DNA from 2 places in the Rothia sp. P7208 genome. Region 2 is predicted to be linked to the other one. Evidence: predicted binding sites of a transcription regulator. Region 2 holds the regulator's gene; the other holds the start of a gene.
What was found. Region 2 encodes HspR, which represses chaperone genes until heat shock. Its sites were predicted from a motif close to AAGTTGAGTCNNNNNGACTCAACTT; they were not measured.
Positions count from the first base shown of each region.

Region 1: a site for HspR is predicted at 2,191-2,215, ahead of clpB (ATP-dependent chaperone ClpB). Genes of this name have one in related genera too.

Region 1 is NZ_JBLXXW010000001.1:374,892-379,321, reverse strand. It holds gene ACN084_RS01755 (VIT1/CCC1 transporter family protein) at 1-101, opposite strand, end outside; gene ACN084_RS01750 (Dps family protein) at 198-701, opposite strand; gene ACN084_RS01745 (HAD family hydrolase) at 816-1,481, opposite strand; gene ACN084_RS01740 (hypothetical protein) at 1,567-2,133, shown strand; gene clpB (ATP-dependent chaperone ClpB) at 2,287-4,430, shown strand, end outside.
Region 2 is NZ_JBLXXW010000008.1:60,293-64,722, forward strand. It holds gene ACN084_RS07540 (nucleotide exchange factor GrpE) at 1-345, shown strand, start outside; gene ACN084_RS07545 (DnaJ C-terminal domain-containing protein) at 530-1,483, shown strand; gene ACN084_RS07550 (heat shock protein transcriptional repressor HspR) at 1,486-1,908, shown strand; gene ACN084_RS07555 (alanine/glycine:cation symporter family protein) at 2,165-3,613, shown strand; gene trmB (tRNA (guanosine(46)-N7)-methyltransferase TrmB) at 3,789-4,430, opposite strand, start outside.

The sequences.
Region 1 (4,430 bases), on a different contig from region 2:
GCTAAAGACGCGTAAATTTTTGCTTCAGATATTTCTTCAGCGAGGTATCGTCTCCAGCGTTTGATCTCTTGGGGTGTTGGTTCGTGCTGTTCTTGCTCCATGGTTTTTACCTTATAACGAGAGACCGGCTGTACACCATAAGTTTTTATGGTGTACAGCCGGTTGTTAGGTTTCTCTCTAGAGAGGTGCTTTAGACCTTAGACGAGGTTGCCTTCGCCGTCTTCGAGGTGTGCTCGTACGAACCACTGGAATTTTTCGAGTTCTGCGGTCTGAGAGATGAGCAAATCTTCGGTGACGGGGTCGATGTCTGCGACCTTTGCGATGGCTACGCGGTGGTCTTCAATGATGCGGGTGTATACCTCGTTGAGTGCGCGGAGGTGATCAAGCGCCTTAGCGCGGCCGAGGGGGTATTCTTCCCAGGTGCGCTGTTCGGTGAGGTCTCCGGCTAGTCCGTTAGGTGCTACTCCGAGAGTTGCCATGCGTTCTGCAATGTCATCTGCGTAGGTGCGTACGAGGGATACCTGTGGGTCAATCATTTCGTGAACGCCGATGAAAGATGGTCCGACAACGTTCCAGTGAGCGTGCTTGAGTACGAGTTGGAGGTCGTTCATTGCGTGGAGGCGCATCTGGAGGAGTTCTCCGACCTGATGTCCTGAGTTCTCGGTGATTCCTGGTACGGTAAATGATGCAGTGTTTGCCATTGTTGTTGCCTTCCTGTGTATTTGTGATGTTCTGTGAAGTGTTGGGTAAATGTGGGATTTCCAACGCTTCGTTATTACGAATATATCAAGAATAGAAGGCCCTTGCAAGCTTTATTATGAATTACTCAAAATAAGGATGTCCTTAAGAGATAGGTTAGCATGGCTAACCTTAGTCGTCCCTTTGGTTTTAATAACATCTATCTCACCTGGGACAATAACAACTTTCATGCCTGCAGATAGTGCACTTTGAACACCTGAAGGAGAGTCTTCCACCGCCACGCAACGCTGAGGATTAACGCCGAGTTGCTTTGCGGCCTGCAGATAAGGCTCAGGGTGTGGCTTTGGGTTGGTAACTTGTTGATCACCAATAATTACTGAAAAAGTTTCGGGGGATAAGCTGGCAGTATGCTCTGCTACTTTAGTGATGGCATTGGTGACAATGCCGACGGGAATGTTCGCCTTGCGAAGTTCTTGAAGAACCTCTGGTATTCCAGGAATTAAAGAAATGGTATGAGTCTCTAAAATTGTTTCAGCCTGCTTCTGAAGCTCTGCTTTCATTTCTTGAAGCTCTAGAGGTACGCCGTTTTCTTGTAATCGAATCAAAGAAGCGTCAATAGATTTTCCTAAGCAATCGGCGGTATCTTGTGCCGTCCAAAAAGCGTGATGTTCTTGTGCTATTGCTTGCTTGGCTTGTTCCCAGATGGGTTCGGTGTCTACAAGTGTCCCATCGTGGTCAAAGAAAACAGCTTCGGGTGGTGTTAGATATTGTGTATCGCTCATACGTTTACTCTATCGGAGGTTGCCTTGAAGTGTGTTGCACCATGAGTTGTTCGTCTTTGAGGGCTGTGTGTTTTAAGATGGAATAGTGACTGCAACACTCTCCAATGAGAATACTTTGATAAGGTGTCAGAGCGTTTTTGGGCGTCTCGTATATAGGCTGTCTGTGCCTGGTGCTTTCTTGAGCGCCTTATGGGTTAGTTTTGGGAGAATCCTTTTTGACGCACAAGGCGAACTGACGTGGATTTTTGCTATAAGTATCACCCCTAGTCTTTTGGTTATTCTGCTGTGCGGGTGTTATTGGGGTTATCGTGACGCTTGTAGGTATTCAAATGGGCGTTCCTTGCCTGTGTTTTTAGCTTATATGCATTGCCTTACGTGGTTTTGGGCTTTTACTTTTGGGGTGTTGTGTCCTGATCGGCGTGATGGGAAAACAATCTCTGCGCTCTCTCAAATATTTGGCGAACACTACGTTGGGTTGGCTGCTGGTTTTGGTAACACTGCTGGAATCCTGACTTTTGTGAGTGCCTTCGCAGTCTTTTTTCTTGCGCTGAATTATTGCCGGCATTCTGCGAAACTGAGTGCGGGTATTACCGAAGAAGATGAAGAGCGGATAGCTCGCGAGTCTAGCGACTATGAGTTTCTTGAATCATAGTCTTTTGTATCTGTAAATATTTTTAAAACGTTTTTTCTGGGAAGTATTGCATAAACTAAGTTGAGCGTTGTAGACTCAAGTTAGTTGAACCGGGTATCGTTAATGGAGTGCTCGGACATCATAAAACAGCACACGACACAGAAAGGACACTATATGAACATGCAATTAACAAGCGCATCAGAAGAACTGCTCAACCAAGCAAATAGCTACGCTCAAACTCTCAAAAACCCATCAATAGAGCCAGAACATCTACTAAAAGCGATGCTAGATACTCGCCAGAGCCTCGCCGCAGCAACACTTAAAGTTGCAGGGGTAAACCTCGACGAACTATCTGAAAAAGTCTCCGCACAGATTAAAACTCTTCCTGCAACTTCTGGAGCAACAGTTGCAAAACCCCAAATAAGCCAAGACGTTCTCCACGCACTAGAAAATGCCCAAACGCAAGCGCAAAAACTTGGAGATAGCTATATCTCTACAGAAATCATCTTGCTAGGAATCGCTCAGGGACAAAACGCCGCAGCCACACTCCTAAAAAATAACGGAGCTACAGCACAAACCATTGAAGGAATCATCCCCAACATACGAGGAGGTAAAAAAGTGGATACTCCAAACCCCGAAGGAACTTTTCAAGCCCTGGAAAAGTACGGAACAGACCTCACAGCCATAGCACGAAGCGGAAAACTCGACCCCGTCATCGGACGCGACAGCGAAATACGACGAGTGGTACAAGTACTCTCACGACGCACTAAAAATAACCCCGTACTCATTGGCGAACCTGGCGTCGGAAAAACCGCAGTCGTTGAAGGACTTGCACAACGCATGGTCTCAGGAGACGTCCCCGAATCTTTACGCGGAAAGACACTGATCTCCCTCGACCTAGGATCCATGGTCGCAGGAGCAAAATATCGTGGAGAATTTGAAGAACGACTCAAAGCAGTTCTTGACGAAATCAAAAACTCCCAAGGCCAAATCATCACTTTCATCGACGAAATACATACTGTCGTCGGCGCCGGAGCATCTGAAGGGTCCATGGACGCCGGAAACATGCTCAAACCTATGCTTGCTCGCGGAGAACTTCGACTCATCGGTGCAACCACCCTAGACGAGTACCGCCAGAACATCGAAAAAGACGCTGCCTTAGAACGCCGATTCCAGCAAGTATACGTAGGCGAACCCAGCGTCGAAGACACCATCGGTATCTTGCGTGGACTCAAAGAACGCTACGAAGCACACCACAAAGTAGCCATCGCAGACTCCGCACTCGTTGCCGCCGCAAACCTCTCGCAACGCTATATCCCATCACGCCAATTACCAGATAAGGCCATCGACCTCATCGACGAAGCCGCATCACGGTTACGTATGGAAATTGACTCAGCTCCAGAAGAGATTGACGCTTTACGCAGAGCCGTAGACCGTATGACCATGGAAGAACTTGCCCTCGCCAAAGAAAAAGACGAGGCCTCCAAAGAACGCCTCGAAGCGCTACGGGCTGATATGGCAGATAAGCAAGAAGAACTCCGCGAACTCAATATGCGCTGGGAAGCAGAGAAAGCCGGTCTGAACCGCGTCGGAGACATCAAAAATAGCATCGATGAGCTACGCTCCCGTGCCGAAGTCGCCCAACGTGAAGGAAACTTGGCCGAAGCATCACGCCTTCTTTATGGGGAAATTCCTTCCCTCGAAAAAGAACTAACTGATGCTCAACAAGCAGAAGACCGAGTCCGCGAAGAATCTATGATTTCAGAAGAAGTCACAGCAGAAGACATCGCCGAAGTCATCAGCGCATGGACAGGTATCCCCGCAGGGAAAATGCTCCAAGGCGAAAGCGAAAAACTACTCAACATGGAAAGCGAACTCGGCAAGCGCCTCATCGGACAACACCAAGCTGTTCAAGCTGTTGCTGACGCGGTACGCCGTTCACGTGCTGGTATTAGCGACCCTGACCGCCCCATCGGTTCGTTCCTTTTCTTAGGCCCAACCGGTGTAGGTAAAACAGAGCTCGCCAAATCACTTGCACAATTCCAATTTGACGACGAACGCGCGCTGATTCGCATCGACATGTCTGAATACGCTGAAAAGCATGCTGTATCACGACTAGTCGGAGCTCCTCCCGGATACGTCGGATACGAAGAAGGCGGACAACTCACCGAAGCAGTACGCCGTCGCCCGTACTCTGTTGTACTCCTCGACGAGGTAGAGAAAGCCCATCCAGAAGTGTTCGACATCCTCCTTCAAGTTCTTGACGATGGACGTCTAACAGACGGACAAGGCCGCACCGTGGACTTCCGAAACGTTAT
Region 2 (4,430 bases):
AGCGCAAAAGAGAAGGAACAGTTGCGTCAGTTTGTTATCTCTGATGTGGTATCTGCTTTGCTGCCAGTCATTGATGATATCGATGCAGCTCGTCAGCATGGTGACCTTGAAGAAGGCCCGTTTGCTGCCATCGCTAATAAGCTAGAGGAAACTCTTGGTAAGCAGGGTATGGAACGTTATGGTGCTGTCGGCGATAAGTTCGACCCGAAGGTTCACGAAGCTGTTCTGCAGCAGCCTTCTGAGGACATTCCAGAAGACCATGTAGCAATGGTGTTGCGACATGGGTATCGTGTGAATGATCGAATTGTGCGAACTGCACAGGTTGCTGTTGCGGCAGCAATGTAAATAGATAAAAGTGTAGGCGGGCTCGAATCAGCGGGTCCGCCTGCACTACACTTAGGGGATTTACTCCTCTGTACCGTACCTGATATGGCAGGAACGTGCCTCTGACAGAGAGGGATTAACTGCCTCTTGTTATATAGATTTTTAAGAGAACTTAAGGAACGCTTTTGAAAGGAGGCGTCAAAACATGGCTAGCGAAAATTGGCTTCATCAAGACTTCTACAAGGTGCTGGGCGTCTCTGAGAAGGCGAGCGATGCTGACATTAAAAAGGCATATCGAAAATTAGCACGTAAATATCATCCAGATCAGAACCCTGGAGATACTGTAGCTGAGAAAAAATTTAAAGAAGTATCTGAAGCGTATGATGTTCTTTCTGATAAGAAACAGCGTGAAGAATATGACCAGATTCGCACATACGGTGCCGCTGGTTTTGGTGGGGGAGGATTCCCCGGAGGTTCTGGATTCCCCGGAGGTTTCAGTAGCACTTCGACCTCCAGTAACGTTAATCTCGAAGATCTATTGGGTGGTCTTTTCGGAGGTGGAGGTTTTGGGGGTGCTTCTGCCGGCGGTTTCGGTGGTTTTTCTCAGCCTGCGCCTAAAGGTCAAGACGCTCAAACAAGTGTCACCATTTCTTTTGCTGATGCTTATCGAGGAACGACTGCTTCTGTTATTCGTCCAGATGGCTCTGAAGCTAAAGCTCGTATTCCTGCTGGCATTAAAGATGGACAAAAAATTAAGTTGCGGGGTAAAGGACACCCCGGTCCTGGCGGAGCTGGCGATTTGACGGTTGTCGTTAAGGTTCGTAAACATCCCGTCTTTACGCGTGAAGGCAATGATGTGATTGTCCATATTCCTATCAGCATTAAAGAAGCTGTTCAAGGAACTCTTCTTAGCGTCCCCACCCCTTCTGGTAAGACTGTTAAACTCCGTTTGGCTGCTGGTTCTTCTTCCGGTGTAAAACTTCGTGCTAAAGGCTATGGATTCCCCTCTAAAACCGGGGCAGGTCATCTGATGGTTATTCCAGAAATTCATCTTCCTCAGAATCTTTCTGAACAGGCGCAAGAAGCTTTTGATACGTTCCTTGCTGCTGCAGATGACAATACTGTACGAGACGAATTTCTACGGAAAGCAGCTGAGTAAGTATGGGTTTATCAGCAGATCAACCGGTTTTTGTTATTTCAGTGGCGGCAGAGCTTGCAGGGATGCACCCTCAAACCTTGCGTCAATATGACCGTCTGGGTTTAGTTCAGCCTCAGCGTGCGCCGGGACGTGCTCGTCGATACTCAGCACGAGATGTGGCGAAGCTGCAAGAGATTCAGCAGCTATCTCAAGACGGTGTTTCTCTTGAAGGCATTCGCCGTATTATGGGGCTTGAATCTGAAGTAGAGACCTTGCGTTACGAGATAGAGTCTCTACGTCAAGAGCTTGCAACAGCGAAGACTCGATTAGGGGAGTCCTCTCGCGTCTTTGCTGCTGGCGTTTCTGGCGACATCGTGAGGGTTCCTCGTGGTAAACGCCCGTCTGCCCACGCTCGTTCTCGAGCTATGGTGCTCTATCAGCCATAACTACATATTTTATGGATGAAGGTTCTGCCGTATCTATTCTTAACAGGTTTGTTCTGTTGAATGGGTACGGCAGATTTTTCTATGCTCTGCTTGTCGTCTTACTTGGTGGACATAGTTGCATATAGTGTCGCCCGTCACGTAAGCTGTGCTTTCAAGCAGTAGCTGTGGTTTCTCTCAACAAGGAACAACACTATCTGCAACACCACACATCTGCTAGGAAACCGCTCGCAACGGGCGAAAACAACAAGGAACGCATATGAACATCGACGACGTCCTCGGGGCGATTTCCTCTTTTATTTGGGGGCCCTTCGTCCTCATCCCTTTACTTCTAGGTACAGGTATTTATCTGAGTATTCGCCTCGGATTCATCCAACTGACCAAACTCATTGTGGCGAACCGTCTAGCGTTTGTTGACCGTAAAGATGCTGACGCACAAGGTGGAGACATCTCTCAATTTCAGGCACTAACTACTGCTCTTGCTGCAACAGTTGGTACCGGTAACATCGTAGGCGTAGCAACAGCTATTTCTATTGGCGGTCCAGGTGCTCTCTTCTGGATGTGGGTCACCGCTATTTTCGGTATGGCCTCTAAATACTCTGAGGCGTTTCTTGGTGTACGTTTCCGCACCCACGACTCAAAAGGTGAAGTCAACGGTGGACCACAATACTACCTTGAACGTGGTATTGGTGGAGCGCTCGGCAAATCTCTTGCAATATTCTTTGCAATCGCTGCGGTAATTGCCTCTTTCGGCATCGGTAACATGACCCAAGGTAATTCAATCGCCGGTAACCTATACACCACTTTTAACGTTCCTGTTGGCTTTACCGGCACAATCTTGGCGCTCTTGACGCTCTTCGTACTCCTCGGAGGCATCAAATCCATTGGTAAAGTTACCTCCGCTTTCGTTCCCGTCATGATTATCTTCTACGTCGGTGGCGCTCTATACATTTTAGGAACACACCTAGGGCAGATTCCTGAAGCATTCGCTACAGTCTTTTCAGAGGCATTTACCGGCACTTCTGCTGTAGGCGGTTTTGCAGGTTCAGCACTCATCTACGCAATTCAGTACGGTGTAGCTCGTGGCATTTTCTCGAACGAATCCGGCATGGGTTCTGCTGCTATTGCTGCTTCCGCTGCGCAGACAACTCACCCTGTACGTCAAGGCATGGTCTCCATGACACAGACCTTTATCGACACGATTATTGTGGTGACATGTACCGGTCTCGTTTTGATTATTACCGGTGCTTGGCATCAGAGCGAGAACGGCGAACTAATTTCTGCTTCTACGATGACGAACTGGGCATTTAGCCAAGAAATTGGTCCGATTGGTGGTTGGATCGTCACCATCGGTCTGGTACTTTTTGCGTACTCTACAATTCTTGGGTGGGCATACTACGGGGAACGTTGTATCGAACGTATCTTAGGCCGTTCTGGTGTGCTACCTTACCGTGTATTTTTCTCGGCCATAGTTTTCATCGGATGCACTGTTGAACTAACGACTGTATGGACATTCTCAGATATTGCTAATGGTCTAATGGCTATTCCAAACTTGATTGGTTTGCTCCTCCTCTCAGGTCTGATTGTTCGTGAGACTCGCTGGTATTTGAAGAATGATCCTCACCTGACAGCAACGAAAGAAGAAATCGACCAGTTCATGGAAGGCCATGACGGTGCGATTGATTCTTACGAGAAGACCGGACGCTAACCGTCTAACAAGCATTGTGTAAGTGCTTTCTTTGACGAACACCTATCACATGGGGCGGGGCGGAATACAGTTTTGTATTCCGCCCCGCCCCATAACGTAGCTATGTTCACTGCCGCTTACTCAGAGACATAACACCTGCTACAAACGTAGTTTAAACCTACCAACATTTTTTCATCTATCGACGAATATAGGTCAAATCATGTGCTCCACGGCCAGCTTCGCGAGCCTTACGTTCAAAACTCGTTAGCACTCGACCCTCCCAACGCGGCGCCCAACCGCCTTGCGGGTCTTCCTCCGTTGCACCCTCGCCACGATGCGCATTAACAAAATCGGGATGAGCGTCGAGCACGTCACGCATTACAATAGCGTATTCTTCCCAGTCAGTTGCTAAACGCCAAGTTGCACCAGATTTCAACACGCGTGCAACCTTATGGGCAAATTCTGTACTAATAAGACGGCGCTTATGATGACGAGTCTTATGCCAAGGATCAGGGAAAAACACCCACAACTCATCGACAGAAGCTGGCTCCAACATGTTCTCTAAAAGCTCTGGAGCATTAGCCTGCGCTACACGGATATTCTCCGCACCAGCACTTGCCATCTTGCGTAGTAAATCAGCAATACCGGGGGTATACACCTCAACAGCGAGGAAGTTATGCTCAGGAACCTCCTGCGCACGATGAACAATCGCCTCACCAAGTCCAGAACCAATTTCTACCACAAGAGGAGCGACCCTGCCATAGACTTCTTCAGCATTAAACTGTGCCTCTGGCGCTACTGACGTATCAGTGAGTAGACGAGGTATCTGCAAAACATG